3 regions of the Streptomyces venetus genome follow, and region 2 is predicted to be linked to each of the others. Evidence: riboswitches for the same ligand, from Rfam matches in the RefSeq annotation. Region 2 holds a riboswitch; each other region holds the start of a gene.
The links. A riboswitch is a leader RNA that binds a small molecule or an ion and turns the genes downstream of it on or off. The one in region 2 is predicted to bind cyclic di-AMP.

Region 1 (9,914 bases), on a different contig from region 2:
CTCGACGCCCAGGATGTCCAGCACGCCGCGCACGAACTCGTCCCGGTTCTCGGCGTCCCGGGAGGCGGAGGTCGCCACGAACCGCAGCCGCTCCGCCCCGTGCTCCTTGATGATCCCGGCGTACTCGCGGCACGCCGCGAAGGTCCGCTGCAACGCCTCGGGAGCGAGCCGGCCGGTGCGGTCGACGCCCTGCCCGAGCCGCACGATCGTCATCCGGCGGTCCAGGTCGACCAGCTCACCGGTGGCCGGGTCGGCGTCCGCGACCAGCAGGCGGATCGAGTTCGTACCGCAGTCCACGGCGGCGACACGGGTCACTTGGCGTCCTCCTCGACGGCCGTCACACACGGGCCCTTGCGCCACCACTCCGGCAGCATCGCGATCGCCTCGTCCCCGAGGGGGTTCACCCCGGGGCCCGCGGCCAGCGAGTGCGCCACCAGCACGTGCAGGCACTTCACCCGGTCCGGCATGCCGCCCGCGCTGGGGAAGTTCTTCAGCTCCTCGATCTCGTCGCGGCGCCGGACGTAGTCCTCGTGGGCCGCCCGGTAGGCCGCCGCCAGCTCCGGGTCCGCGGCCAGCCGTTCGGTCATCTCCTTCATCACGCCGTTCGCCTCCAGCGTGCCGATCGCCGAGGCGGCGCGCGGGCACGTCAGGTAGTACAGCGTGGGGAACGGCGTGCCGTCCGGCAGCCGCGGTGCCGTCTCGACGACGTCGGGCTGCCCGCACGGGCACCGGTGCGCGATCGCGCGCAGACCGCGCGGGGGCCGACCGAGCTGCTGCTTGAAGGCCTCGACGTCCGCGTCGGTGGGCTCGGTGCGCGGGGTGGTCGGCGGGGGCGTTTCCATGACTGTGTTCTGACTGTCTTTCTCTGATCGCCGGCTGGGGGTTCAGGTCACTGACCGGAGGCGTCGGACTTGTCGACGCCGTCCCAGACGTTGAGGTACCAGGGGCGGTCGGCCGCCCCGAGGTCGGTGCGCGACTGCTTCGCCGCGTGCGGGTCGACGACGATGAATCCCGTCTCCCCCGGCATCACGTAGTGCAACCGCTGCCGGATCTGCTGCTCGGCATACGCGTCGTCCTGCCAGCGCGCCTTCTGGTCGCGCAGCCGTTCGACGCGCTGCCGCGCCTGCTGCTGTTCCTTCTGGAGGTCGTCGATCTCGGCGCCCTGCGAGACGTACTCGCGCATCGGGTAGGCGAGCGCCACGATCAGCGAGCACATCACCAGGGCGAGCAGCGCGGCCCGGCCGGTCAGCCGGGAGCGGCGGGCCTGGCGCCGGGTCTGGGAGCGGTAGACCCGGGCCGCGGTCTGCTCTCCGAGCAGCCGGATCCTGGTCGCGGTGGAGAACCGGTCCCGGTCCTTCACGGCCATGTCTGCCCGCCTCCCGCTCACGTCCGATGCGCGTACGTCCCCGCACACGGTACGGGACCGAGTACGGGGACGTACGTACGACGCTTCCTCGCGGGGCCGTGCCTCAGCCCTCGCCGTGCCTACTGGCCGGCGGAGCGGAACCGCGGGAACGCGCTGCGCCCGGCGTACACCGCGGCGTCGTCGAGGATCTCCTCGATGCGCAGCAGCTGGTTGTACTTGGCGACACGCTCGGAGCGGGCCGGGGCGCCGGTCTTGATCTGGCCGCAGTTGGTGGCGACGGCCAGGTCGGCGATGGTGACGTCCTCGGTCTCGCCGGAGCGGTGGGACATCATGCACTTGAAGCCGTTGCGCTGGGCCAGCTCGACGGCGTCCAGGGTCTCGGTGAGCGAACCGATCTGGTTGACCTTGACCAGGAGCGCGTTCGCGGCGTTCTCCTCGATGCCGCGGGCGAGGCGCTCGGGGTTGGTGACGAACAGGTCGTCGCCGACGAGCTGGACCTTGTCACCGAGCTTGTCGGTGATGGTCTTCCAGCCCTCCCAGTCGTCCTCGAACAGCGGGTCCTCGATGGAGACGAGCGGGTACGCGTCGACGAGCTCGGCGTAGTACTCGGTCATCTCGGCGGCGGAGCGGGTCTTGCCCTCGAAGGTGTAGGAGCCGTCCTTGTAGAACTCGGACGCGGCCACGTCGAGGGCGAGGGCGATCTGCTCGCCGGGGGTGTAGCCGGCTTCGTTGATCGCCTCGAGGATGAGGTCGAGGGCCTCGCGGTTGGAGCCGAGGTTCGGGGCGAAGCCGCCCTCGTCGCCGAGGCCGGTGGCCAGGCCCTTGCTCTTCAGGACCTTCTTCAGCGTGTGGTAGACCTCGGCGCCCCAGCGCAGGGCCTCGGAGAACGACTCCGCGCCGATCGGGGCGATCATGAACTCCTGGATGTCCACGTTGGAGTCGGCGTGCGAGCCGCCGTTCAGGATGTTCATCATCGGCACCGGCAGCAGGTGCGCGTTCGGACCGCCCAGGTAGCGGAAGAGCGGCAGGTCGCTGGCCTCGGAGGCGGCGTGGGCGACGGCGAGGGAGACGCCGAGGATGGCGTTGGCGCCGAGGGAGCCCTTGTTGTCGGTGGCGTCCAGGTCGAACATCGCCTGGTCGATCAGGCGCTGCTCGGTGGCGTCGTAACCGACGAGCTCCGGGCCGATCTGCTCGATGACCGCGAGGACGGCCTTCTCCACACCCTTGCCGAGGTAGCGGTTCGAGTCGCCGTCGCGGAGCTCGATGGCCTCGAAGGCGCCCGTGGAGGCGCCGGACGGGACGGCGGCACGACCGGTGCTGCCGTCGTCGAGGCCGACCTCGACCTCGACCGTGGGGTTGCCTCGGGAGTCCAGGATTTCCCGGGCTACGACGACGTCGATGGACGGCACGAGCATCTCCTTCTTGATGTGACGCGGTTACGCGGGCCGCTCGGGCCCAGCGAGGTGCGGGCCGGTGGCTCGCGACATGAGCCTAACCGGCTCGCGGCGATCGGCCACCGGGTCGCCCACCCCATGGACAGAACCGAGAGTAAATTGTTTCCGAACGGAACAAAGCCGGGGCGCAAAGGCCGGCGGAAAAAACCCCGCCCCGGCGCGTACGGGGGAGGACGCACCGGGGCGGGGAGCCCGTGGGGACGGGGGCCGCCCGAGGTGGGCGGGGGCCGCTGCTTACTTCAGGTGCAGCTGCTGGCCCGTGTAGATGAGGTTGGCGTCGTCGATGATGTCCTTGTTCAGCTGGTAGAGCTTCTCCCAGCCGCCCTGGACCTTCTTCTCCTCGGCGATGGAGCTGAGGGTGTCGCCCTTGACGACCTTGTACTCGCCGTCACCCTTCTTGACCTTCTTGCCGGTCGGGGTGGTGACGGTCTTCTTGGCGGCCGGGCGCTCGTCGGAGCGGGAGGCCGGCTGCTGCTGGGTCTCGCGGGACTCGGTGCTCTGCTGCTGGCTCTGCTGCGAGGAGCTGCCGGAGTCGCTCGAGGAGCCGCCGCCGGTGGAGGCGCCCGACAGGCCCTTGCCGCAGACCGGCCAGGCGCCCTTGCCCTGGCTCGCCAGGACCTTCTCGGCGACCTGGATCTGCTGGTCCTTGCTGGCCTGGTCGGCGGTCGAGGCGTACTGGGTGCCGCCGTACGCGGACCAGGTGGAGGCGGAGAACTGCAGACCGCCGTAGTAGCCGTTGCCGGTGTTGATGGACCAGTTGCCGCCGGACTCGCACTGGGCGACGGTGTCCCACTCGGAGGTGGTGGCGGCGGAGGCGGTGCCGGTCGCCATCAGCGGGGCGGCGACGGCGGCGCCGGTGACACCGGCGACGGCGATGGCACGGCTGGCCTTGGACGGACGGCGGTGCTTGCCCTTGCTGGAAAACAGCATGGAGAGATCCCCTCACCGACGCCTGCGAGGTGAGCTGTCGGGTTCGGGCCGGTTGAGTTGCCCGGCCGCGCCCCTCCCGGGACACGGCTTCACCCCTAGCCCTTCCGGCACAAGTGGCCGGTCGGGCACCTACCTTGGGTCCCCCGCTCCTGCCTACGGCGCTTGACGCGACGACTGTTCCCGTACGGCCGCTGGCAGGATTCGGCGTTGCGGCAGCCGGGGCTCGTGGTGACGAGCGGTCACGACGTTAGGCACGGGATCCGCGGAATTTCAAAGACGATCAAGGCTTCTGAGATCTATCTCTCACGGACCCCAAACGGGACATTCGCCGCGAACCATGACGCGAACTCGTGGGGTTACGGGGTGACTTCCGCCCCCGTTTCCGCACTGCCCGAACAGCTACTTCTCGTCCGCTTCGCCCTCCACCGCGAGCTTCTCACCGGGACGGATGAGGTTCGGGTCGTCGCCGACGGCCTTCTTGTTGCCGTCGTAGAGCTCGTGCCATCCGCCGCTGATGTCAAGGGAGTCGGCGATGGACCAGAGGCTGTCGCCGACACCCACGATGTAGGCGCCTTCGGAGGCGTCACGGGAACTCTCGGCGCCGCGCGAGGCGTGACGGCCCGTGGACTCGTCCGCACGGCCGCTGTCGGACGTCGAGGTTTCGTCGGCGCTGGGGCCGCGGTGCCTGCCGGAGCCCGTGTCGGCCGGCGCCGAGGAGTCGCCGCCCTGCTTGGAGTCGGACGTGTCACGCTCGGGGGTGGCCGACGGAGAGCTGCCGGGCTGCTGCTTCTGCGACGACTCCCCGGATTCACCCGAATTGCCGGACTTGCCGGTCTCGTCCTTCGAGTCCGACGACGTGTCGGGCGACGACGACGGGGAAGAGGAGGGGTCGTCGGAGGGGGAGGAACCGAGCGAGTCGAGCAGACCGGGCGAGTCCGTCGAACCGGAGGAGTCGGAGGAGGAGTCGGAGGAGTCCGATCCCTTGCCCTGCTCCAGGCCGGAGAGCAGCCCGCAGGTACGCCAGGCGCCGACTCCCTGGTCGGCGAGGATTCTCTCGGCCACGGCTATCTGCTGGGAGCGGCTGGCCAGGTCGGCGCTCGCCGCGTAGTCGAGGCCACCGTTGTTCTCCCAGTCCTCCTGGGAGATCGCGAGGCCGCCGTAGTAGCCGTTGCCGCTGTTCTGGCTCCAGGCGCCGCCGGTCTCACAGTCCGCGACCCGGTCCCAGGTCGTGCCGTCGGCCGCGCTGGCGCCGGAGGCTCCGAGGAGCGGGATCGCGATGGCGGAGCCGGTCACTCCGGCCGCGAGGAGGAGAGCCGGAGCCTGGCGGGGGCGACGGTGCCGACCGTTCCCGGAGAGCATACGGAGACCTTTCGCGAGGGAAGCAGTGACCGGCGCGGCGCAGGTGACCCTGGCGCGCTGATGGGTGAACGTATCGGCAGACGATCACTTGTCACAAGTTCATGCCGCGTAGATCACGTGAAGATCACAGTGCTGATGTTTCGTCACTCTTGGCCGGCGCGAACTCCACCGGCAGCGTGCGCAGCCCGCGCATGATGAGGCCGCCGCGCCATCTCAGCTCGGCCGGATCCACCGCGAGCCGCAGGTCGGGGAGGCGGGTGAGGAGGGTGGCGAGCGCGGTCTGGCCCTCCAGCCGGGCGAGCGGGGCGCCGAGGCAGTAGTGGATGCCGTGGCCGTAGCCGAGGTGCTGGTTGTCGCGGCGGGAGAGATCGAGCACATCCGGGTCCGTGAACCGCTCCGGGTCCCGGTCGGCGGCGGCAAGGACCACGAGGACCGGGTCGCCTGCCGCGATGCGCTGCCCGCCGATGGTGAGCGGCTCGGTGGCGAAGCGCCAGGTGGCGAGCTCGACGGGACCGTCGTAGCGCAGCAGTTCCTCGACGCCGGTCTCCAGGAGCGCGGTGTCGTGGGCGGCCAGGGACCGCTGGAGCCGCTCGCGCTGCTCGGGGTGGGTGAGCAGGGCGTAGGTGCCGTTGCCGATGAGGTTGACGGTCGTCTCGAAACCGGCGAACAGCAGGATGAAGGCCATGGCCGCGGCCTCGTTCTCGGTGAGGTGCTCACCGTGGTCGGAGGCGCGGATGAGCCCGGAGATGAGGTCCTCGCCCGGGGCGGGTTCCGCGGGCAGCGCCTCCCGCTTGCGGTGGATCAGATCGGCGAGGTAGCCGCGCATCTTCTTCACGGACCGCGCCACCCCGCCCCGGGGCCCGCCCTGGTGACGGATCATCATGCCCGCCCAGTCGCGGAAGTCGTCCTGGTCCTCGCGAGGGACGCCGAGCAGGTCGCAGATGGCGTAGATGGGGAGCGGAAACGCGAACTCGTGGATGAGGTCGGCGGACCCCTTCTGCGCGAACCCGTCGATGAGACGGTCGGTCAGCTCCTGCACCCGTGGCGCGAACTCGGCGACCCGGCGGGGTGTGAACGCCTTGGACACCAGCCGCCGCAGCCGGGTGTGGTCCGGCGGGTCGATGTTCAGCAGATGCGTCATCAGCTCGGCCTTGCGCTCGCCGGGGATTCCGGTCTTGCCCTTGGCGTGCGCGGGCTCGGCGTGGTGCGCCGGGTTCTTGGAGAGACGGTGGTCGGCGAGGGTCTGCTTGGCGTCGGCGTACCGCGTGACCAGCCAGGCCTCCACACCGCTGGGAAGCCGCGTCCTGTGGACGGGGCTGTGCTCGCGGAGCCAGGCGTAGGCGGGGTAGGGGTCGCTCGCGAACTCCCAGGTGAAGAGGTCGGGAGCGGCGGGAGTGCTGGGCTGGGGCTGGTCGGTCACTCCTCGACGGTATCCGGCGTGCCGCGGGCCCCCTGCCCGCCCCGGGGCCTGCTCAGCCCTCGGCCTCCCGTATGGCGTCCCGGTACGCGCGGGCCGCCGCCCTCAGGGCCGCCTCCGGGTCCACGCCCTCCGACTCCGCGCGGACCGCCAGGGCCAGCAGCTCGTAGCCGATGCCCTCGACGGGCGGGAGCGGTATGTCCAGGTGCGCGGTGCGGGCGCGGGACGCCAGCTTGGCGGCGAGCGCCAGGCCGGGCTGGCCCAGGGGGATGCCCTCGGTGACCGAGGTGCGCTGCTTCTCGACCGCCTTGGTGCGCAGCCAGTGCGCCTTGACCTCCTCGGGCGTGGTGGCCGTCGCGTCACCGAAGACGTGCGGGTGGCGGTGGATCAGCTTGGCGACGATGCCGGCGGCCACGTCGTCGATGGAGAAGGCGTCCTCCCCGTCCTCCGGGCGGCCCTCCTCCGCGATCCGGGCGTGGAAGACGACCTGGAGGAGGACGTCACCGAGCTCCTCGCGCAGCTCGTCGCGGTCGCCCTCCTCGATCGCCTCGACGAGTTCGTACGCCTCCTCGATGCCGTACTTGGCGAGGCCCTTGTGGGTCTGCTGGGACGACCACGGGCACTCGGCGCGGATGCGGTCCATGACCTGGACGAGGTCGAGGAGGCGGGCGCCGGGCAGGTCGTAGGAGGCGGGGAGCAGTTCCAGCTCGGGCATGGCGACGCGTCCGCCGCCGGCGAGGCGGGCCAGGCCGTCCGTCAGGGCGGGCTCGCCCTCGCCCGTCGCCACCACGACCACCGTGCGGCCCCCGGCGCAGGCGCCGACCAGTTCCTCGGCGGTCGGGGACGCCTCGTCCACCGCTATGCCGGCCTCGCGCAGGTAGGGCAGCTGCGGATGGGCGCCGTCCGCGCACAGCACCCGGTCGGCCGCGTGCAGGGCCTGCCAGGCGGGCCAGGACAGCAGGCCGGGGGCGACGCGGTGGCTGGTGGTGAGCAGGACGATGCGGCCCGGGGCGGAGTCGGTCGCCTGGTCGGGGCCAGGGGCCTGGGCGGGGCCCGGGGTGGCTTCGGGGCTGTTGGCGTTCACGGTTCGAAACTAACCCACGCCGCCGACAGCGCCGGAAGTTATCCACAGGCCCCCGCGGTCGTACCGCTACATGCTCTGCTGCGTCTGGGCCGCCGTCACGTCCCGGACCCACGGTGTCTTGGCGTCGGCGCGGCTGCTCTTCTGGACGTTCCAGGTGCCGTAGCGCGGGTTGAGGTCGACGTTCAGGTCCTCGGAGGCCTCGGACAGGGCCTTCCAGAACTCGGGGCGGCTGGTGTCGGTGCCGAGTTTCTCGGCGAGTTTCTGGGCCTCCAGCTGGAGGCGGAGGTTCTCCTCGAGGCGCTGCGGCGGGATGCCGTACTGCTGGAGCCAGGTCGTCTCCAGCGCCTTGGCGCCGCCCGCCTGCTCCTCCAGGCCGGAGCGCATCTCCTGCATCTCCCTGCGGGTGACCGTCACACCGGCGTTCTCGGCCGCGCGGTGCAGCACCCGGTCGAGGACCATGGTGTGCAGGGTGTCGCGGGTGAGGGTGCCGGTTCTGGCGATGGCCTGCTGGTACTGGGCGTCGTTCTGCACGGCCGCCCGCTGGGCTGCGCGTACCTCGCCGACCCGCTCCTCCAGCTGGGAGACGGTGATCCGCTTGCCGCCGACCACGGCCGCCGCGCCGGGATGGGCGTCGTTTCCGCAGGCGGTGAGCAGGGGCGCCGCGGCGGCGATCGCGGCGGTGAGGACGAGCGCGGTGCGGCGGTGCAAGGGAACCTCCCGAGGAGATTGTGCGACGGTGCACAAAGTCTTGCGGTGATCGATGGTAGGCAGTGGGCAGGCTCTGGCCAACCCATTCGACCAACGATTCACCAGGACTTCCGGCACCGCCGCGCCTCTCCCGGGGCGGCGGTCAGCCGCGGACCTGCCCCAGCCACTGCAGCGTCCGGCGGAGCTCCGCGCCCAGCGGGTGGCCGGTGCCGTGGGTGCGCTCCACGTCGTGCAGCAGCCGGGCCAGGGTGTCGTGGGCGGCGCCGCGGTCACCGAGCGCGAGCAGGAGGTGCCCGATCCGGCGGCGGACGTCATGGGCGAGCTCGGGCCCGCCGGCGGCGACGTACTGGTTCTCGTAGTACGGCAGCACCGCCCGGTACTCGGCGAGCGCGGCGGCCGGTTCGCCCAGCTGTTCCAGGCACTGGGCGACCTCGTAACGGAACCGCAGGGCCTGCGGGTCGGCCTGGCCGGCCTCGGCCGCGCGTTCCTCGGCGAGGCGGCGCAGCTCGGGCAGGGCGCGCCGGTACTGGCCGTCGTCCAGGAGCGTGGCCGCGTACTGCTTGCGCAGGGTGCGCACGACCGGGGAGTGCTCGCCGTGCTGTTCCGCCGCGGCGGGCAGGATCGCGCCGAGGATGTCGACGGCCTGGGTGATGCGGCCCTCGCCGAGGAGCCGTTTGGCCTCGTCGACGGCGTGGGCGATGTCCGTGTTCCCCGCTGTCTCGATGACGGGTGCGGCGGGCGCGGGCTGGGGCGCGGGGGTGCGCGCACGGTAGGGCCAGGGGGCGTGCGGGCGCAGGAACGGGCGAGTGGGGTCGAGGGCCGCCCCGGTGGGGGCACCGCGCGCGGGCAGCAGCGGCTCCAGCTGTTCGTACACCTCCTGCGCGGAGGCGGGCCGGTGCTGCGGGTCCTTGGCGAGCAGGCGCAGGACGAGGGACTCCAGCGCCTCGGGGACTTCGGGGCGGATGCGGCGTACCGGCAGCGGCGGTTCGTACAGGTGCCGGTGCAGGACGCCGAGTGCCGTGGAGCCGGAGAACGGCACGTCGCCGCTGAGCAGTTCGTGCAGGACCACGCCCAGTGCGTACAGGTCGGTGTACGGGCCGACCGCACCGCCCATCGCCTGCTCCGGGGCCATGTAGGCGGGTGAGCCGATCGGGGTGCCGGTGTGGGTGAGGCGCGTGGTGTCCGTGTCCATGACGGAGGCGATGCCCAGGTCGAGGACGGTGACCGTGCCGTCCTGCTTCACCATCACGTTGCGCGGCTTGAGGTCGCGGTGGACGATCGGCACGGCGTGCACGGCGCTCAGCACGGCGCACAGTTGTGCCGCGACCGAGACCGCCCACTGCCAGGGGTACGGGGTGCGCTCGGCGAGATGACCGGCGAGGTCGGCGCCGTCTATGTACTGCATGACGAGGAACAGTTCCTCGCCCTCACTGCCCGCGTCGTGCACCGTCACCAGGCCGGGGTGGTCGACCTGCGCGGTCACGCGGCACTCGCGCACGAAGCGGCGGCGCAGTTCCTCCGCGTCCTGGCCGGCCACCTTGTCGGGGCGCAGCAGCTTCACCGCCACACGCCGGTCCAGCCGCTGGTCGTACGCCG
Region 2 (9,914 bases):
CGTGGCGCCCGGGACGGCGGATGAGCACGATCCGGACACCCGTGTCCTTCGCGGCGGCCTCCAGGGCACGCCCCAGGGCGGGGTCCAGGTGGCTCGAAGTGAGCGCCTTGGCACCCCAGGGGCCGGGCTGTTCCAGCAACAGCCAGGTCCTCGCGATGGCCGCGGTTCCCGAAACGGGCTCGTCGAGGTCCCGGGAGACGCTTGAGCACGTACTCACAGAGGTGAGCCTAACCTGAGTTGCCTCGCGGTGGCCTCCGGGCCCGGCTCGTATCCTGGGGCGGCATTCCGTTTTCCTGCGTGTGCCGGGGCCGCGAGCCGGTGCACGCTCCGGCATGAGAGAGGTCGCACGGTGAGTCAGCCGAGCCCTGAACCGCAGCAGATCCCGGTCGTCGTCCTGGCCGGATTCCTCGGCTCGGGAAAGACCACCCTGCTCAATCACCTGCTCCACCACAGCGGCGGCAGCCGTGTCGGCGCCATCGTCAACGACTTCGGGGCCATCGAGATCGACGCGATGGCCGTGGCCGGAGCACTCGGCGACTCGACGGTCTCGCTCGGCAACGGATGCCTGTGCTGTGCCGTGGACGCGAGTGAGCTGGACGAGTACCTGGAGCGGCTCGCCGAGCCCTCCCTCGGCATCGACGTCATCGTCATCGAGGCGAGCGGGCTGGCCGAGCCGCAGGAGCTGGTGCGGATGGTGCTCGCCAGCGGGCACGCGGGGATCGTCTACGGCGGGCTCGTCGAGGTCGTGGACGCCGCCGAGTTCGACGACACCCGGTCCCGGCACCCCGAGATCGACAGGCATCTCGCGCTGGCCGACCTCGTCGTGGTCAACAAGACCGACCGGGCGGCCGACGCCGACCGCGTACTCGGGCTGGTCCGGTCCCTCGTCGATCGCGCCGCCGTCGTCCCGGCCACCTACGGCCGGATCGACCCCGAGTTCCTCTTCGACTGCCGGCCGAGCGAGGAACGCATCGGACAGCTGTCCTTCGACGACCTGCACGAACAAGACGCCCACGAGCACGATGGCGACGAGCCCGGCGGGCACGACCACACCGGGCACCTGCACACCGCCTACGACAGCCTGTCGTTCGTCTCGCGGGAGCCCCTCGACCCGCGCCGGCTGATGGAGTTCCTCGACAGCCGGCCCGAGGGGCTGTACCGGATCAAGGGCTATGTGGACTTCGGGCCGTACGACGTCCGGAACCGTTACGCCGTCCATGCCGTCGGGCGGTTCCTGCGCTTCTACCCGGAGCCCTGGCCGGCCGGCGCGGAACGCCTGACCCAGGTGGTCCTCATCGGCTCCGGGATCGACGCGCCCGCACTCGACAAGGAACTCGACGCGTGCCGCAGCGACGCCCCGCACGCCGACGAGCACGGCATGTGGGGCGTCCTGCGGTACGTACGCGATCCCGAGGAGGACCGCGCGGAGCCGGCCTAGACCGGCCCCGCCACCACCGCCACCGTCTTCGCCAGGGACACACCCGATCCGTCGCGGCGCGGGTCCATCTCCGGGAGTTCGGCCGGGGTGCCGTTCTTCTGCGCGGCGAGGGCCGGGGCAGGGCCGGCCCAGGCCAGGGACAGGCAGTCCTCGCCCTTCAGGAACCGCTGGCAGCGGACGCCGCCGGTGGCGCGGCCCTTGCGCGGGTACTGGTCGAACGGGGTCAGCTTGGCCGTCGTCTGGACGGAGTCGTCCAGGGTGCCGCGCGAACCCGCCACGGTGAAGACGACGGCGTCCGCGGCCGGGTCCACCGCCGTGAAGGAGATGACCTTGACGCCCTCGGCGAGCTTGATGCCCGCCACGCCGCCCGCCGGGCGGCCCTGGGGACGCACCACCGAGGCCTGGTAACGCAGCAACTGGGCGTCGTCGGTGATGAAGACCAGATCCTCGTCTCCCGTACGGAGCTCGACCGCGCCGACGATCCGGTCGCCCTCCTTGAGGGTGATCACCTCCAGCTCCTCCTTGTTGGACGGGTAGTCCGGCACCACGCGCTTGACCACGCCCTGTTCCGTGCCGATCGCCAGGCCAGGCGACGACTCGTCGAGGGTGGTCAGGCAGATCACGGTCTCGTCGTCCTCCAGGGAGAGGAACTCCGCCAGCGGGGCGCCCCCCGCGAGGTTCGGCGTCGGCATCGACTCCGGGAGCTGCGGCAGGTCGATCACGTTCAGCCGCAGCAGCCGGCCCGCCGAGGTGACCGCGCCGATCTCGCCGCGGGCGGTGGCGGGCACCGCCGAGACGATCACGTCGTGCTTGACGCGCTTGGCGCCGGCGTCCTCCGGGAACGGTTCGCCGTTGGCCGTGCGGGCCAGCAGCCCGGTCGAGGAGAGCAGCACCCGGCACGGGTCGTCGGCGACCTGGAGCGGCACGGTGGCCACAGGGGCACCGCCCGACTCCAGCAGGTCCGTGCGCCGGTCGGTGCCGAACTTCTTGGCGACGGCGGCCAGTTCCGAGGAGACCAGCTTGCGCAGCTCCGCGTCCGACTCGAGGATCCGGGTCAGTTCCTCGATCTCCGCGTTGAGCCGGTCCTTCTCGGTCTCCAGCTCGATGCGGTCGTACTTGGTGAGGCGGCGCAGCGGCGTGTCGAGGATGTACTGCGTCTGGACGTCGCTCAGCGAGAACTGCTCCATCAGGCGCTGCTTCGCCTGTGCGGAGTTCTCACTGGAGCGGATGAGACGAATGACCTCGTCGATGTCCAGCAGGGCCGTCAGCAGACCCTCGACCAGGTGCAGCCGGTCGCGCTTCTTGCCGCGGCGGAACTCCGAACGCCGTCGCACGACGGTGAACCGGTGGTCGAGATAGACCTCCAGCAGTTCCTTCAGGCCCAGCGTGAGCGGCTGGCCGTCGACCAGCGCCACGTTGTTGATGCCGAAGGACTCCTCCATCGCCGTCAGCTTGTAGAGCTGCTCCAGGACCGCCTCCGGCACGAAGCCGTTCTTGATCTCGATGACCAGGCGCAGGCCGTGCGCGCGGTCGGTGAGGTCCTTGACGTCGGCGATGCCCTGGATCTTCTTCGAACCGACCAGGTCCTTGATCTTGGCGATCACCTTCTCCGGGCCGACCGCGAAGGGCAGCTCGGTGACCACCAGGCCCTTGCGGCGGGCGGTCACCTGCTCCACGGACACGGTGGCGCGCATCTTGAACGTGCCGCGGCCCGTCTCGTACGCGTCCCGGATGCCGGACAGGCCGACGATGCGGCCGCCGGTGGGCAGGTCGGGGCCCGGGACGTGCTTCATCAGGGCGTCGAGGTCCGCGTTCGGGTGCCTGATCAGGTGGCGGGCGGCGGCGATGACCTCGCGCAGGTTGTGCGGCGGCATGTTCGTGGCCATACCGACCGCGATGCCCGAGGCGCCGTTGACCAGGAGGTTCGGGAAGGCGGCGGGCAGCGCCACCGGTTCCTGCTCCTGGCCGTCGTAGTTCGGGTTGAAGTCGACGGTGTCCTCGTCGATGGAGTCCGTCATCAGGCTCGTGGCCTCGGCCATCCGGCACTCGGTGTACCGCATGGCGGCGGGCGGGTCGTCGTTGCCCAGGGAGCCGAAGTTGCCGTGCCCGTCGACCAGGGGGACGCGCATCGAGAAGGGCTGGGCCATGCGCACCAGGGCGTCGTAGATCGACGCGTCGCCGTGCGGGTGCAGCTTGCCCATGACCTCGCCGACGACGCGGGCGCACTTGACGTACCCGCGCTCGGGGCGCAGGCCCATCTCGCTCATCTGGTAGACGATGCGGCGGTGCACGGGCTTGAGACCGTCGCGGGCGTCCGGCAGGGCGCGGGAGTAGATGACCGAGTACGCGTACTCGAGGAAGGAGCCCTGCATCTCGTCGACGACGTCGATGTCGAGGATCCTCTCCTCGTACGAGTCGTCGGGCGGCGGGGTCTTCGTGCTGCGGCGGGCCATCGCTGCCGGCTCCTTGCCTCTGCGATCCGGATCTGACGCCGACCATTGTGGACCGCCGCACTGACAACCGGGACCAGGACCCGTCCTCTGACGCCTGCCGCGCCGTCCCGGCCCCGGCACGACGGGTCACGCCGTCTCGCTCTGCGCGTACGCCCCCCGGGAACTTCACCGGCGCCTCACGCGCTTGCATACAGTGGCAGGACCGGCAGAAATCCGCGGTTGTGAAGACCGCGCCGCGATCGAAGGGACGTACATGCCCATGGGTCACACGGCCACAGCCCAGGCAGGCACCGGGGGCCTGACAGCGACCGAGCACCGCCTGGCCAACGGCCTGCGCGTGGTGCTCTCCGAGGACCACCTGACCCCGGTCGCGGCGGTGTGCCTCTGGTACGACGTCGGCTCGCGCCACGAAGTCAAGGGGCGTACCGGCCTGGCTCACCTTTTCGAGCACTTGATGTTCCAGGGTTCCGCGCAGGTGAAGGGCAACGGCCATTTCGAGCTCGTCCAGGGCGCGGGCGGTTCGCTGAACGGCACCACCAGCTTCGAGCGGACCAACTACTTCGAGACCATGCCCGCCCACCAGCTGGAGCTCGCCCTCTGGCTGGAGGCCGACCGCATGGGCTCCCTGCTGACCGCCCTGGACGAAGAGTCGATGGAGAACCAGCGCGACGTCGTCAAGAACGAGCGCCGGCAGCGCTACGACAACGTTCCGTACGGCACCGCCTTCGAGAAGCTGACCGCCCTCGCCTACCCGGAGGGCCACCCGTACCACCACACCCCGATCGGTTCGATGGCCGACCTGGACGCGGCGACCCTGGAGGACGCGCGCGCGTTCTTCCGCACCTACTACGCGCCGAACAACGCCGTGCTCTCCGTGGTCGGCGACATCGACCCGGAGCAGACCCTGGCCTGGATCGAGAAGTACTTCGGCTCCATCCCGGGCCACGACGGCAAGCACCCGCCGCGGGACGGCTCGCTGCCGGAGACCATCGGCGAGCAGCTGCGCGAGGTCGTCGAGGAGGAGGTCCCGGCGCGCGCCCTGATGGCCGCCTACCGGCTGCCGCACGACGGCACGCGAGAGTGCGACGCGGCCGACCTGGCCCTCACGGTCCTCGGCGGCGGGGAGTCCTCCCGCCTGTACAACCGTCTCGTGCGGCGGGACCGTACGGCGGTCGCGGCCGGCTTCGGCCTGCTGCGGCTCGCCGGGGCGCCCTCCCTGGGGTGGCTGGACGTGAAGACGTCCGGTGACGTCGAGGTGCCGGTGATCGAGACCGCCATCGACGAGGAGCTCGCCCGGTTCGCCGAGGAGGGTCCCACGGCCGAGGAGATGGAGCGGGCCCAGGCCCAGTTGGAGCGCGAGTGGCTGGACCGGCTCGGCACCGTCGCGGGCCGTGCCGACGAACTGTGCCGGTACGCCGTGCTGTTCGGCGACCCGCAGCTCGCCCTGACCGCCGTGCAGCGGGTGCTGGAGGTGACGGCGGAGGAGGTCCAGGAGGTGGCCAAGGCCCGCCTGCGGCCCGACAACCGCGCGGTGCTCGTCTACGAGCCCGTCGCCGACGCCGACACCACCGAGGACGCCGACACCACCGAGGACACCGCAGCCGCGGTCACGAACGAGAACGAGGAGGCGGCCAAGTGACCGAGCTCGCCACGATGGACTTCCACCCCCAGCCGCGGGAGGGCGAGGCCCGGCCGTGGGCCTTCCCCGCCCCCGAGCGCGGCACGCTCGACAACGGCCTGACAGTGCTGCGCTGCCACCGCCCCGGCCAGCAGGTCGTCGCCGTGGAGGTGCTGCTGGACGCGCCCCTGGACGCGGAGCCGGCCGGCCTCGACGGCGTGGCCACGATCATGGCGCGGGCCTTCTCCGAGGGCACCGACAAGCACTCCGCCGAGGAGTTCGCCGCCGAGCTGGAGCGCGCCGGCGCCACCCTCGACGCGCACGCCGACCACCCCGGTGTCCGGCTCAGCCTGGAGGTGCCGGCGTCGCGGCTCGCCAAGGGACTCGCCCTCGTCGCCGACGCCCTCAGGGCGCCCGCGTTCGCGGACAGCGAGGTCGAGCGGCTGGTCCGCAACCGCCTCGACGAGATCCCGCACGAGCTGGCCAACCCCTCCCGCCGCGCCGCCAAGGAACTCTCCAAGGAGCTGTTCCCGGCCGGCTCGCGGATGTCACGGCCCCGGCAGGGCACCGAGGAGACGGTCGCCGCGATCGACTCCGCGGCGGTCCGCGGCTTCTACGAGAAGCACGTCCGCCCCGCCACGGCCACCGCCGTGGTCGTCGGCGACCTCACCGGCATCGACCTCGACGCCCTGCTGGGCGACACGCTGGGCGCCTGGACCGGCTCCTCGGCCGAGCCGCGGCCGGTGCCGCCGGTGACCGCCGACGACACGGGCCGGGTCGTCATCGTGGACCGCCCGGGCGCCGTCCAGACGCAGCTGCTGATCGGCCGGATCGGCGCGGACCGGCACGACCGCGTGTGGCCCGCCCAGGTGCTCGGCACGTACTGCCTCGGCGGCACCCTCACCTCCCGCCTGGACCGCGTCCTGCGCGAGGAGAAGGGCTACACCTACGGCGTGCGGGCGTTCGCCCAGGTCCTCCGGTCCACCCCGGACGGCACGGGTGCCGCGATGCTCGCCATCAGCGGCTCCGTGGACACGCCCAACACCGGGCCCGCCCTGGAGGACCTCTGGACGGTGCTGCGCACGCTGGCCGCCGAGGGGCTGACCGACGCCGAGCGGGACGTCGCCGTGCAGAACCTGGTCGGCGTGGCGCCGCTGAAGTACGAGACGGCGGCGGCCGTCGCGAGCACGCTGGCGGACCAGGTCGAGCAGCACCTGCCCGACGACTACCAGGCCGCGCTGTACCGGCAGCTCGCCGCGACCGGCACCGTGGAGGCCACCGCGGCGGCCGTCAGCGCCTTCCCGGTGGACCGTCTGGTGACCGTCCTCGTCGGTGACGCGGCGCAGATCAAGGGCCCTGTGGAGGCCCTCGGCATCGGCGAAGTCTCCGTCGTAACCGCCGAGTAGCGGCACGCGCGAAGGGGCCCTGGTTGTCTTCAAAGGCACCAGGGCCCCCTTATGCCCGAATTGGGGTGGGAGTTGCCCGTCTGCCCTGTGGGATGCGCTACAAAAGCTGGGATTCGTTTGGGAATTGAAAGTGGCGCCGCTTAGCGTCATCCGGGCTGTTCGTCAGGCAGTGCGCCGCACCCGCGGCACCGGACAGTCATCGCCGAGTCCCCGTACGGCGCGAGCCAGGGGAGCCGGGGACCCATCGCAGTCCCTGGGGTGAATCGGACGCCCGCGCGCAAGCGAGGGGGTCCGTAGGAGACCTTCCTGCTCCGAACCCGTCAGCTAACCCGGTAGGCGAGAGGGAAGGAAAGGATCAGCCACTTCATGGCGTTCACGCGCGCCACCGGGAAGCACCGGCGTCCCAGCAGGATTCAGCGCGGCACGGCCCGCGCGGCGGGCGTCGCGGCCCTCGCCACCACCGGCGTCATCGGCACCGTGGCGGCTCCGGCCTTCGCGGCCGAGCCCGCCGCCGAGCAGACCGGCCTCACCCCGGTCGTCACCCTCGGCGACACCGTGGCCGCACAGATCGACGCCCAGGCCGCCGCTCAGAAGCAGGCCGCCGAAGAGGCCGCCGCCAAGCAGAAGGCCGAGGAGGCCGCGCGCGAGCGGGCCGCCGAAGCGGCCAAGAAGGCCAAGGCGGCCGCCGAGAAGGCCCGCGAGGCCAAGGAGCGCGCCGCCCGTGAGGCCGAGCGCAAGCGCCTCAACTCCTTCGTGCCCCCGATCTCCGGCTCGTACGTCTCCACCGGCTACCAGGCCAGCAGCGGCCTGTGGTCCTCCGGCAGCCACACCGGCGTCGACTTCCACGCCGCCAGCGGCACCTCCGTCCACGCGGTCGGCATGGGCGAGGTCGTCGAGGCGGGCTGGGGCGGCTCCTACGGCAACCAGATCGTGATCAAGATGAACGACGGCACGTACACCCAGTACGGCCACCTGTCGTCCATCGGCGTCTCGGTCGGCCAGAAGGTCACCCCCGGCCAGCAGATCGCCCTCTCCGGCGCGACCGGCAACGTCACCGGCCCGCATCTGCACTTCGAGGCCCGGACGAGCCCCGAGTACGGCTCGGACATGGACCCCGTCGCCTACCTCCGCTCGCACGGCGTGAACGTCTAGGCGGCGCACCCCTCCGCTTACCGAAGCCCCGGCTCCCCGAGCCGGGGCTTTCGGCGTTTTTGACGGCCGGCTGTCCAAAAAATATCCATGGATTCCGGATCGCCGTCGGAAATTCCCGCTGATTGCAATAGAGTCACGGAACACACGTCGCTCGTCGGCGTTTCACGGGGATTAAGCGGAGGTCGGTCATGCGTATTCCCGCGCACTCGGTGTGCACGGCCATCCGGGACGACATCGTCGCGGGTGTCTACGAGCGCGGCAGCCGGCTGACCGAGGAACTCCTCGCGCGCCGCTACGGCGTCTCGCGCGTCCCCGTCCGGGAGGCCTTGCGGACCCTGGAGGCCGAAGGTTTCGTGGTGACCCGGCGGCACGCGGGCGCCTGTGTCGCCGAACCCACCGAGCAGGAGGCCGCCGACCTGCTGGAGATGCGCACGCTGCTGGAGCCGCTCGGCGCCGCCCGCGCCGCCCAGCGCCGTACCGAGGCCCATCTGAAGGTCCTGCGCGGGCTGGTCCGGCTGGGCCAGGAACGCGCCCGCCGGGGCAACAGCGACGACCTGCGCTCGCTTGGCGGCTGGTTCCACGAGACGCTCGCGCAGGCCTCCGGCAGCCCCGCGCTGACCTCGACGCTCACCCAGCTCCGCCACAAGATCGCCTGGATGTACGCGGTGGAGGCGCCGGCCGGTCCCGTGGAGTCCTGGACCGAACACGGCGCGATCGTGGACGCGGTGGCGCGCGGGGACAGTGAGCGCGCGCGGGCGGTCACGGCGCTGCACACCGAGCGCGCGACGGCCGCGCACCGCCTGCGTTTCGGCTCCGCCGGGGAGCGTGCCGAGCGTGTGAGGAACTCGCAACATCCCGTAAACACGGCGAGCCCGCGGCATTAACACGGAAGCCGTATACAAAGAGCGAGCATTTCGCGGGGGATTATTTCTGCTGCCCGCGGGCAGGAAATCCGGGGAAAAGGCGAAGGGCCCGCCCGATGAAATCGGAGGGGCCCTTCGGAGTGCGCCGGGTCAGGCGCGAAAGAAAACTCAGACGGTCTCGGGAAGCTCCTCGAGACCCTCGGAGACCAGCTTGGCGAGCCGGTCCAGGGCGGCGTCGGCGCCCTCGGCGTCGGAGGCGAGGACGATCTCCTCGCCGCCCTGGGCGCCGAGGCCGAGGACGGCCAGCATGGAGGCCGCGTTGACGGGCTTGCCGTCTGCCTTGGCGATCGTCACCGGGACGCCTGCGGCCGTGGCGGCTCGGACGAAGATGGAAGCGGGGCGGGCGTGGAGGCCCTCGGCCCAGCCGACGTTGACGCGGCGCTCAGCCATGTGTTGCTGCCCTTCGGTTTTCAGGGTTGTCTAGACCAGTTTCCCATATCGTGAAGCTGTGCCGGAGCGGTCCTGGGACCGCCCCGGGGTGCCGTCGGGTCGCGGCCTCGACCCGACTGACGCCCTCCACAGACTGCCTCGCGTCCACTGTCGGACGCTAGCCGTACTCTGGGGCCCATGCAGACCTCGCCGGACCGGCACGAGTATCCCGCCCACTGGGAAGCCGACGTGGTGCTGCGCGACGGTGGTACCGCGCGCATCCGGCCCATCACCGTTGATGACGCCGAGCGCCTGGTCAGCTTCTACGAGCAGGTCTCCGACGAGTCGAAGTACTACCGCTTCTTCGCGCCGTACCCTCGCCTGTCCGCCAAGGACGTCCACCGCTTCACGCACCACGACTTTGTGGACCGGGTGGGACTCGCGGCCACAGTCGGCGGCGAGTTCATCGCCACCGTACGCTACGACCGGATCGGCGCCGACGGAACACCCGCTTCCGCACCCGCCGACGAGGCCGAGGTCGCCTTCCTGGTCCAG
Region 3 (9,914 bases), on a different contig from region 2:
CCGGCTGACCCTGGCCGCCGAGATGCAGTGGCAGTTGCTGCCCGGCCGCTCCTGCGCCCGCCCCGAGTACGAGCTGGGCGCGCAGCTGGAACCGGCGTACGCGATCTTCGGCGACAACTTCGACTGGTCCGCCACGGCCGACCGGCTCAGTCTCTACGTCACCAACGGCATGGGCGAGGGCATAGAGGCCTCCCTGCTGACGAACCTGGCGATCAACGCCCTGCGCAACGCGCGCCGGGCCGGCCTGCACCTCGCCGACCAGGCGGCCCTGGCCGACCAGGCGGTGTACGCCCACTACCGGGGCCGCTGCTACCTGTCCGTGCTCATGCTCGACTTCGAGCTGGCCACCGGGCGGGTCCGGGCCGTGGACGCCGGTTCCCCGCAGCTGCTGCGGCTGCGCCGGGGCGCGGTGGAGCGGGTGCCCTTCGACGCCCAGCTGCCGCTCGGCATGTTCGAGGAGACCGACTACGTCGTCCAGGAGTTCCGGGCCGAGCCCGGCGACCGGCTGGTCTTCGTCAGCGACGGGGTGTACGACGTGGCCTCGCCGGGCGGAGAGGCGTACGGGGACGCCGCCCTGGCCCGGGCGATCCAGTCGACCCGGCTGCTCCCGGCCGCCGAGGTGCCCCGGGCCATCCTGCGCGAACTGACCGGCCATCGCGGCGGATCCGTCGCGGACGACGACGCCCTGGTGGTGTGTCTGGACTGGCGTGGGAGGCAGGGCACGGGGGAAGGCGCAGGTCATGAGAGTTGACGAGGACTTGTTTGGTGGTGTCGCCCGTCGGCACTAATGTTTGTCATACGGCAAGTAACGGCTGAGGCGCCATGGCGCGACCTCGGTCCGGCCCGTGCAAGGGAGCGATGCAAGTGGCGGTGTCGGAAGAGAACGCGGAGCAGGAGCCGGTCGCACAGCAGGTGAGCGCCTTCCTCGAACGGCGCCGGGAGCAGATCGCCCAACGCTGGGCGGACGCGGCGCTGTTCCGCACGGTCTTCACCGTATCCCGCGACGAGGCGGTCGAGGCGGGCAGGGCGGTGGTGGCGGCGCTGGCCGCGGTGGCGGCCTCCGGGCGGCTGGAGGACATCCGGGCGTCCGGCTTCGAGGCGGTGCGCGACCAGTTGGGGCGCATGGCGGCCTCCCGCGCCCGCACGGGTCTCGACCCGGACGGCGTCGCCAGAGAGGTCGCCGCGCTGCGCGAACCGGCGACCGAGCTGCTGCGCGCCGAGTTCCCGGACCCGTACGCCCCCGAGGCGCAGGAGTGCGTGGTGGGGCTGACCGTGCTCCTCGGCACGCTGCGCCTGGTCGTGATGGAGACCACGGTCAGCGCGGGCGAGGAGGTCATCGCACGGCAGCGCGAGCAGCTGCACGAGGTGGCCACCCCGGTGATCAAGCTCTGGGAGAGCACGGTCGCCGTTCCGCTGATCGGCACGCTGGACAGCGCCCGCAGCCAGGTGGTCATGGAGAGCCTGCTGGACGCGATCGTCGCCGAGCGCGCCCGGTACGCCATCCTCGACATCACCGGCGTGCCCACGGTCGACTCGCTGGTCGCCCAGCACCTGATGAAGACGGTGGCGGCGGCCCGGCTGATGGGCGCCGAGTGCATCGTCTCCGGGATCCGGCCCGCGATCGCGCAGACCATAGTCCACCTGGGCATCGACCTCGGTACGGTGCTCACGCGCGCGAGCCTGGCGGACGCCCTGGCCTACGCGCTCAGCCGGCAGGGCGTCGCCATCGCGCCGGTCCCGGCTGCCGACGCGGGAGCGCGGTGACCGGGGCCGGGGGGAACGGTCCCGCCGGGTACGGGCACCCGGGGGCCGGGGCCGCGGGCGGGCACGCCTTCACGGTCCCCGTCCTCAAGCTGGGCGACATCCTGCTGGTCACCCTCCAGGGGGAGTTGCACGACGGCATGGCCGAGCAGCTCCAGCAGGACATCACGGACCGGATCGCGCACACCCGGGTGACCGGTGTGGTCATCGACATCTCCGGCGTGGAGATCGTCGACTCCTTCCTGGGGCGGGTCCTCGCCGAGATCGCCGCGGGAGCCGAACTGCTGGCCGCCCGTACGGTGCTGGCCGGGATGCGCCCGGCGGTGGCGATCACCCTGGTCGAGCTGGGCCTCACCCTGCCCGGACTGCTGACCGCCCTGGACGTCGAACGCGCGATGGAGCTGCTCACCGCCGGTGAGCGTGAGGGCGAGGGGAGTCCGTGATGCAGGCCTCGCGCCATGCCGCCCCGGCCAGCCTGCCGATCGGCTCGGACGCCGACCTGGCCTGGGTACGGCAGCAGGTCCGGCAGGCCGCCGCCGAGCTCGGCTTCGGGCTGGTGCAGCAGACCAAGCTCGTCACCGCCGCCAGCGAGCTGGCCCGCAACACCCTCGTCCACGGCGGAGGCGGCCATGTGATGATCACCCCGCTGGACACCGGGCAGTCGCACGGGCTGCGGCTGACCTTCGTCGACGCCGGGCCCGGGATCAGGGACCTGGACCAGGCGATGACCGACGGCTACACCAGCGGCGGCGGACTGGGCCTCGGGATGAGCGGGGCGAAGCGCCTGGTCCAGGAGTTCGATGTGGAGAGCCGGCCCGGCGAGGGGACCACCGTCACCGTGACGGCCTGGGCGACCGCCCTGCCGCCGTCCCGACCGGGGGCGTGATGAGCAGGGTCTGGGACGTACCGGTGGACGACTCGACCCGGGTGCGGGACGTCCGGGTGGCGGCCGAGGAGGCCAGTGCGTGCGCCGGGCTCGGCACCCACCGCACGGCGACCGCGGCGCTGGTGGCGACGGAGCTGGCGACCAACCTGATCCGGCACGCGGACGGCGGGCGCATGCTCGTCAATCTCGTCGAGCGCGCGCACAGCGGCGGGCCCCGCCAGTCGGTGCAGCTCGTCTCGCTCGACCACGGCCCCGGCATCCCGGACATCGCGGTGGCGATGCGCGACGGCTACACCACCGCGTCCTCCCTGGGCGCCGGCCTCGGCACGTGCCGGCGCATAGCGAACGACTTCGACCTGCACAGCGCCCCCGGACGGGGCACGGTGGCCGTGGCGCGCATCGACCACGAACCGCCCGCACGCCGGACCGGGACGCCCCCGCAGGGCCCGCGCGCGGGTGGCGTCAACGTCCCGCTGGGCCGGGCCGAGCACTCCGGCGACGCCTGGAGCCACCTGAGCGACGGCGACCGCCTCACCCTCCTGCTCGCCGACGGGCTCGGTCACGGGGCCAAGGCCGCGGAGGCGTCCGACGCCGCGGTGAAGGAGCTGCGCGGGGCGGCGGGCCTGCCCCCGGCCGAGATCCTGCGGCACCTCGGCCGGGCCCTGCGCCCCACCCGGGGCGCGGCCGTCGCGGTGGCCCAAATCGACCTCGCATCAGGGCGGTTGAACTTCGCCGGGATCGGCAACGTCGGTGCCCGCCTGCGCACCGGCGGTACGTGGAAGCCGCTGCTGTCCCAGCCCGGCATCGTGGGCGCCCAGGCCCCGGCGTCGGTGCCCGTGCAGCGGGAGCCGTGGCAGGACGACAGCCTCCTCGTCCTGCACAGCGACGGCCTGCCCAGCCGCTGGACGTCACCCGACGACACCGTGCTCCTCGGCTGCGACCCGGCGCTGATGGCCGCGGTGATCCTCAGGGACGCGGGCAGCGCGGCCCGTCCGGTGAGCGACGACACGTGTGTGGCCGTACTCGGCGGCGGCACTGCGGCGCGCCGCACCGACTCACCGGGCTGAGCAGCAGGAACCGGGCGTTGGCGTCGAGACCGGGTGGGTGCGCAGCCCGGTGTCACGAGGTGTCGCTGCGTCCGCAGAGGGGACCCCGTCGCCGCAGCGGTATGAGTGCCCGCAGTCGGGGCCGTGTTGTCCAAGCCCCGGCCCAGCGCCCTCCCCGGTTCAGCGCGCCCGCCCGGCCCAGCGCCCGCGCCCCGGCCCCGTCAGCCGGTCCCGTTCGTCCCGCCCGGGCGGGGAAAGCCCCCCTCCTGGGCGGCGAGAAACCCCCGCAACCCCGTGCTCAGCGCTGCCCGTTCCGCCGGTGCCATCGCTGCCAGGGCCGTGGCCAGGGCCTCGGCGCGCCGGGCCGCGACATCGCCCAGGACGTGCTGTCCGTGGGTGGTGAGCCACAGTTGCACCTCGCGGCGGGTGTCGGGGTGCGGGGCGCGCTCCAGGAGGCCGGCCGCCGCGAGGCGGTCGCAGAGGCGGCTGGCCGTGGGGAGGCCTATGTCCAGCCGGTCGGCCAGGGTCGTGAGGTTCAGGCCTGGCGCCGCCTCCAACGTGCGCAGTGCGCGCAGCTGGTGCAGGGAAAGACGCAGGGACGCGTCCTGGGCGGCGACCGACCAGAGGGTCGCCAGGCTGTCCACCGCATCGGCGATCTGTGACGCGACGGCCTCCGGGCCGTCGCCCGGTCTCCTCGCCCGGTGGTCACCGGGGCCGCCGAGTTCGGTCACGAAACGGTCACTTTCCATAAGCTCCGGGTACTGCTGAGGTCGCCCTCTTTCAAAGGCTGTACCCGATGAGCCGAGGGGCAAGCAGTTCCGTTCGCCGTCCGGCAGCGGCCGGGAGGTGCTAGCCGGCGCTCAGCTCCGTCAGCGCGGCGAGCGGCAGCGTGTGCTGCGTCTGGAGGACTTTCGCGCGCAGATAGCGGACGTTGTGCGCGGTGGTGAAGACACCCGTGGGGATCCGGTCGCGGACGTCGACGCCCAGGGCGCGCAACTGGTCCGCCTTGTCGGGGTTGTTGGAGAGCAGGTCCAGTTCGCCGATGCCCAGGGCCCGCAGCATCTGGGCCGCCGCCGTGTAGTCGCGGGCGTCCTCGGGCAGCCCCAGGGCCGCGTTCGCCTCGTACGTGTCGAGGCCCTCGTCCTGGAGGGCGTACGCGTCGAGCTTGTTGTAGAGGCCGATGCCCCGGCCCTCCTGGCGGAGGTAGAGGAGCACGCCGCCGCGGTCGGCTATGCGCTCGACGGCCTCGCGCAGCTGCGGCCCGCAGTCGCAACGGGCCGAGCCGAACACGTCCCCGGTCAGGCACTCGGAGTGCAGCCGCACCAGCGGAACCGGGCCGGGCTCGCCCAGGACGACGGCCACGTGCTCCTGGCCGTCGGCCAGACCGTGGAAGGTGACGAGTTCGGCGTCGGCCTCGTAACCGTCCTGGAAGCGCAGCGGGACCCGGACACGGGAGCGCGGGGTGGCGACGACGGTGGGGGTGTCGGGCATGCGGGGCCTCCGGGTTCCGTTCCTGTTCGGCTGCACAGCCGTCTGCCGGACTGCTTCAGATTTGAAGCAGATCCGTGATCGGAACCCTACTCTTGCTTAAAATTTGAAGCAATGACCGTCAGGGTCTTGTGACGTGCCTCACGAACAGGACGTCGACGACCTCCGCCGCCACGGCACGTCGTCCGACGCCGGACGCGCCCCGTCCTCCTGGAGCCCCTGTGCGATCGCCGAGGAGATCTCCTCCAGCTGCCCCACCTGCTCCTCGCTGAGCCGGTCGAACAGGAAACTCCGCACGGTCTCGACATGCCCGGGCGCGGCGCGCTCCAGCACGGCGAACCCCTCGTCGGTCAGGGCCGCGATGCTCCCCCGCTTGTCGTACCGGCAGGCCTCGCGCCGCAGCATGCCGTCCTTCTCCAGCCGCGTCACCGCGTACGTCAGCCGGCTGCGCGTGATCTTCAGCCGCTCGGCGAGGTCGGTCATGCGCAGCCGCCGTTCCGGGGACTCGGACAGGACGGACAGGATGGAGTAGTACAGGTGGGGCATGCCGGCGTCCTGCTGGAGCTGCCGGTCGATCGCGTCCTCCAGGAGCAGCGAGGCGGCGATGTACGCGCGCCAGGCGCGTTGCTCCTCGGGGGTGAGCCAGCGATTCGTCATGCCACCAGTGTAGGTTTGTTTCAAACTTGAACCAAGCCCGCCGTCCGGCCCAGTCAGTCCACTCCACTCCAGTCCGGTCGAGCCCAGCCCCGCCTCCGTGACCCGAGCCGCCGAGGAGCGCGTCGATGCCCCACCCGTACGTCCTGCTGTCCGCCGCCGTCTCCCTCGACGGCTACCTGGACGACACCGGCCCCGAACGCCTGCTCCTGTCCAGCCCGGCCGACTTCGACCGGGTCGACGAGGTCCGGGCCTCCGTCGACGCGATCCTGGTCGGCGCGGGGACCATCCGTGCCGACAACCCGCGGCTGCTGGTCAACTCACCCGTGCGGCGTGCCGCCCGCACGGCCGCCGGCCTGCCGGAATACCCGCTGAAGGTCACCGTCAGCGGCACCGGCGACCTCGACCCGGAGGCGCGGTTCTGGCACACCGGCGGCGAGAAGGTCCTCTACACCACCGACGAGGGCGCCGAACGCGCCCGGGCCCGCGGCCTCGCCGCGGACGTCGTCCCGCTCGGCGCCGGCCTCGACTGGCGGCGCCTCCTCACCCACCTGCACGACGTACGCGGGGTGCGCCGGCTCATGGTCGAGGGCGGCGGTCTGATCCACACCCAACTGCTCACCCAGGGCCTCGCCGACGAACTCCAGCTGGTCCTCGCCCCGCTCTTCGTGGGCGACCCCGACGCCCCCCGCCTCTTCGGGCCCGGCGGCTACCCGCCCGGCCGGCTCCGGCTGCTGGAGACCCGGCGGATCGAGGACGTGGTCCTCATGCGCTACGAGCCGACCGCCCCGGGCACCGGCTCCCTCCCCACCGCCGCCGACCACCGCTGGCTCGCCCTCGCCTGCGAACTGGCCGCGCAGTGTCCGCCGTCGGACACGGCGTTCAGCGTCGGCGCGGTGGTGGTCGCGGCCGACGGTACGGAACTGGCCCGCGGCCACTCCCGCGAGGGCGGCGACGCGGTCGTGCACGCGGAGGAGGCGGCCCTGGCGAAGACCGACCCGGCCGACCCGAGGCTCACCGGCGCGACGGTCTACAGCAGCCTGGAGCCCTGCGCCCGCCGCGCCTCCCGCCCCGCACCCTGCGCCCGGCTGATCCTCGACGCGGGCGTGCGGCGGGTCGTCACGGCCTGGCGCGAGCCGGACACCTTCGTGGCGGGGGCCGACGGCAGCGGCGTCCTGGCGGCCGGGGGAGCGGAGGTCGTCGTCCTGCCTGAGTACGAGGGGCAGGCGAAGGCTCCGAACCGCCACCTGCTGAGCTGAACCGGCGGGTGTGCGCGAGCGGTCCCGCGGATGGCGTACACTGGAGACACAACGACGCGGGGTGGAGCAGCTCGGTAGCTCGCTGGGCTCATAACCCAGAGGTCGCAGGTTCAAATCCTGTCCCCGCTACTGAAGGCCGAGGGCCGGAATCCGAAAGGGTTCCGGCCCTCGGTGCATGTCGGGCCTTCATCGTCACGGGCAGTGAGTGAACCGCCCCGCTCCGCTGCCCAGCTGACGCGTCGTCAAAACCCGTGAATCACTTGCGGAGCGGCCAACTCGTCCGATTTGAGCTGGTCGTGGCAGGTAAGTCCGCGCGAAAAAGGTTAATGATCAAGCGGAATCGCTGGAATACCCACCGCGCGTCTATTAACGTTCGATAACGCAGCGCGGTCGTCCCAGCCGTCACAGAAGGCGGCTCCGTGCGCACGCGCCGAATCCCGAAAGGGAACCGGGGAACCACCACTTGGGGTGAATCGGGCGGATATCGCCGTGGAAGCACGGTTGGTATACGCGCGTAGGAGACCTTCCTGCTCCGAACCCGTCAGCTAACCCGGTAGGCGAGAAGGAAGGAAAGGAGTACGCCCACGTGGCGTCCAACCGGCCTGCCCCCGCGGCCCCGCCCGCGCCCCACCAGCGCGACACCGAGACCTTCGGCTTCGGCGGTCACCGCACCGACGAGGGCCCGTTCCAGGAGTGGAACCCCACCGCGGAGTCCATCCGTCCCGTCCGTGGCCGGCATCGCGTCACCAAGCAGCGCGGCGGAGGACTCGCCCGCAGCTCCACCGTCCTCGGCGTCGGCGTCATAGCCGCCGTGGGCGCGGGCGGCATCGCCAGCGCCCAGACCGGCAAGCCGCCGGTGTCGATCTCCGTGCCGGACCTGCCCTCGGTGGGTTCCCTCATCTCGGACGACGACACCCCCGAAGGTTCCGCCACCCCGCTCAGCGACCTCGCCACGGCGTCCGCCGAGACCGACCAGGGCGGCTCCGGCGCCGGCGAGGCGCTGCGCGCCCGGATCATGGCCCAGGTCGAGCGCCAGCAGGAGCAGATCGAGACCAAGGCCGCACAGGACGCCGCGAAGGCCGCCGAGAAGGCGGCCGCGGAAGCCGCCGCCAAGGCGGAGCAGGAAGCCAAGGCCAAGGCCGCCGAAGCCAAGAAGAAGGCGGAGGAGGAGGCCCGGAAGAAGGCCGAGGCCGAGCGGCTCGCCGCCCTCGCCAAGCAGTTCACGCTGCCGACCTCCTCGTACACCCTCACCTCCACCTTCGGTCAGGCCGGCGCCTACTGGTCCTCCGGCTACCACACGGGTCTGGACTTCGCCGCGCCCACGGGTACCCCGATCAAGGCGGTGCACAGCGGCACCATCACCGAGGCCGGCTGGAACGGCTCCTACGGCTACAAGACGGTCCTGACCCTCGATGACGGCACGGAGATCTGGTACGCGCACCAGTCCTCCATCGGCGTCAGCGTCGGGCAGAAGGTCAGCACGGGCGACGTCATCGGCCGCGTCGGCGCCACCGGCAACGTCACCGGCGCCCACCTGCACCTCGAGGTCCACTCCGGTGGTTCCTCCAGCGGCATCGACCCGATGGCGTGGCTGCGGGGCAAGGGCCTCACTCCCTGAGCCTCACCCCCCGAGCAGCGCACGCCAGTTGAAGCACCGGCGGTCCTGATGACGACCCCCCGACGTCAGGGCTGCCGGTTTTCGGTTGTTCACGATCGCGGGACTGCGTTCACGCGGTTTTCGCATCCGACGCGGAATGAGCCGCTCTCGTACGGTCGTTGACGTGGAGCATGACTTCTCTTCGCAAGCTCGGCTCCTCCGACCTCGAGGTCTTCCCGCTCGCCCTCGGCGGCAACGTCTTCGGCTGGACCGCCGGCGAGGACCGGTCCTTCGCCGTCCTCGACGCGTACACCGCCGCCGGCGGCAATTTCGTCGACACCGCCGACGTCTACTCGGCGTGGGTCGACGGCAACCAGGGCGGCGAGTCCGAGACCATACTCGGCAAGTGGCTCGAGGCGCGCGGCAACCGCTCCGACGTCGTCGTCGCCACCAAGGTCGGCCAGCACCCCGAGTTCCAGGGCCTGTCCGCCGCCAACATCAAGGCCGCCGCCGACGCTTCCCTGCGGCGCCTGCGGACCGACTACATCGACCTCTACTACACCCACTTCGACCGGCCCGACGTGCCGGTCGAGGAGATCATCGGCGCGCTCGACGAACTGGTGAAGGCCGGCAAGGTGCGGCACATCGCGGCCTCCAACATCTCCGCGGAGCGGCTGCGGGCGTCCCTGGAGTTCTCCGACCGTGAGCGCCTCGCCCGGTACGTGGCCCTCCAGCCCCACTACAACCTGGTCTCCCGCGACACCTACGAGGGCGAGCTCCAGGACCTGGCCGAGCAGGCGGGCCTCGCGGCCGTCCCCTACTACGCGCTCGCGTCCGGCTTCCTCACGGGCAAGTACCGGCCCGGTACGACCGTCGAGAGCGCGCGGGCGGGCGGTGCCGCCAAGCACCTGGAGACCGAGCGGGGCCTCCGGGTCCTCGACGCCCTCGACGAGATCGCCGCGGCCCATGACGCCCCCGTCGCCACGGTCGCCCTGGCCTGGCTCGCCGCCCAGCCCACGGTGGCCGCGCCGATCGCCTCGGCGCGGACGGTGGAGCAGCTGCCCGCGCTGCTGGAGGTCGGGCGGCTGACCCTGACGGACGCGGAGGTGGGACGGCTCACGGAGGCTTCCGCCTGAGAACGCCCCGGGCCGGGCTCGGTGCCTTTCCGGCTACGAGCGGTACGGGTTGTACGCGGGGTACGGCGTCGGATGGCTGTACCCGTA

Region 1: another riboswitch for cyclic di-AMP. It lies ahead of ABEA82_RS17520 (transglycosylase family protein); the one in region 2 lies ahead of ABEA82_RS23325 (M23 family metallopeptidase).
Region 3: another riboswitch for cyclic di-AMP. It lies ahead of ABEA82_RS13670 (M23 family metallopeptidase); the one in region 2 lies ahead of ABEA82_RS23325 (M23 family metallopeptidase).

The regions. Positions count from the first base shown of each region.
Region 1 covers NZ_BAABET010000005.1:92,640-102,553, forward strand. Annotated here, with positions in the region: gene ABEA82_RS17500 (Ppx/GppA phosphatase family protein) at 1-315, opposite strand, end outside; gene ABEA82_RS17505 (DUF501 domain-containing protein) at 312-842, opposite strand; gene ABEA82_RS17510 (FtsB family cell division protein) at 890-1,366, opposite strand; gene eno (phosphopyruvate hydratase) at 1,486-2,775, opposite strand; gene ABEA82_RS17520 (transglycosylase family protein) at 3,055-3,750, opposite strand; cyclic di-AMP (ydaO/yuaA leader) riboswitch at 3,755-3,921, opposite strand; gene ABEA82_RS17525 (LysM peptidoglycan-binding domain-containing protein) at 4,150-5,109, opposite strand; gene ABEA82_RS17530 (cytochrome P450 family protein) at 5,234-6,529, opposite strand; gene ABEA82_RS17535 (nucleoside triphosphate pyrophosphohydrolase) at 6,582-7,610, opposite strand; gene ABEA82_RS17540 (SurA N-terminal domain-containing protein) at 7,677-8,318, opposite strand; gene ABEA82_RS17545 (serine/threonine-protein kinase) at 8,461-9,914, opposite strand, start outside.
Region 2 covers NZ_BAABET010000007.1:107,864-117,777, forward strand. Annotated here, with positions in the region: gene ABEA82_RS23300 (ferredoxin family protein) at 1-217, opposite strand, end outside; gene ABEA82_RS23305 (CobW family GTP-binding protein) at 350-1,438, shown strand; gene ABEA82_RS23310 (DNA gyrase/topoisomerase IV subunit A) at 1,435-3,891, opposite strand; gene ABEA82_RS23315 (M16 family metallopeptidase) at 4,151-5,530, shown strand; gene ABEA82_RS23320 (M16 family metallopeptidase) at 5,527-6,915, shown strand; cyclic di-AMP (ydaO/yuaA leader) riboswitch at 7,106-7,269, shown strand; gene ABEA82_RS23325 (M23 family metallopeptidase) at 7,282-8,067, shown strand; gene ABEA82_RS23330 (GntR family transcriptional regulator) at 8,256-8,951, shown strand; gene ABEA82_RS23335 (HPr family phosphocarrier protein) at 9,099-9,380, opposite strand; gene ABEA82_RS23340 (bifunctional acetate--CoA ligase family protein/GNAT family N-acetyltransferase) at 9,558-9,914, shown strand, end outside.
Region 3 covers NZ_BAABET010000003.1:814,557-824,470, forward strand. Annotated here, with positions in the region: gene ABEA82_RS13620 (PP2C family protein-serine/threonine phosphatase) at 1-751, shown strand, start outside; gene ABEA82_RS13625 (STAS domain-containing protein) at 859-1,764, shown strand; gene ABEA82_RS13630 (STAS domain-containing protein) at 1,761-2,204, shown strand; gene ABEA82_RS13635 (anti-sigma regulatory factor) at 2,204-2,647, shown strand; gene ABEA82_RS13640 (SpoIIE family protein phosphatase) at 2,647-3,714, shown strand; gene ABEA82_RS13645 (MarR family winged helix-turn-helix transcriptional regulator) at 3,915-4,442, opposite strand; gene ABEA82_RS13650 (GTP cyclohydrolase II) at 4,543-5,184, opposite strand; gene ABEA82_RS13655 (MarR family winged helix-turn-helix transcriptional regulator) at 5,323-5,838, opposite strand; gene ABEA82_RS13660 (dihydrofolate reductase family protein) at 5,964-7,094, shown strand; tRNA gene ABEA82_RS13665 (tRNA-Met) at 7,150-7,223, shown strand; cyclic di-AMP (ydaO/yuaA leader) riboswitch at 7,513-7,669, shown strand; gene ABEA82_RS13670 (M23 family metallopeptidase) at 7,681-8,712, shown strand; gene ABEA82_RS13675 (aldo/keto reductase) at 8,883-9,827, shown strand; gene ABEA82_RS13680 (PrsW family intramembrane metalloprotease) at 9,861-9,914, opposite strand, start outside.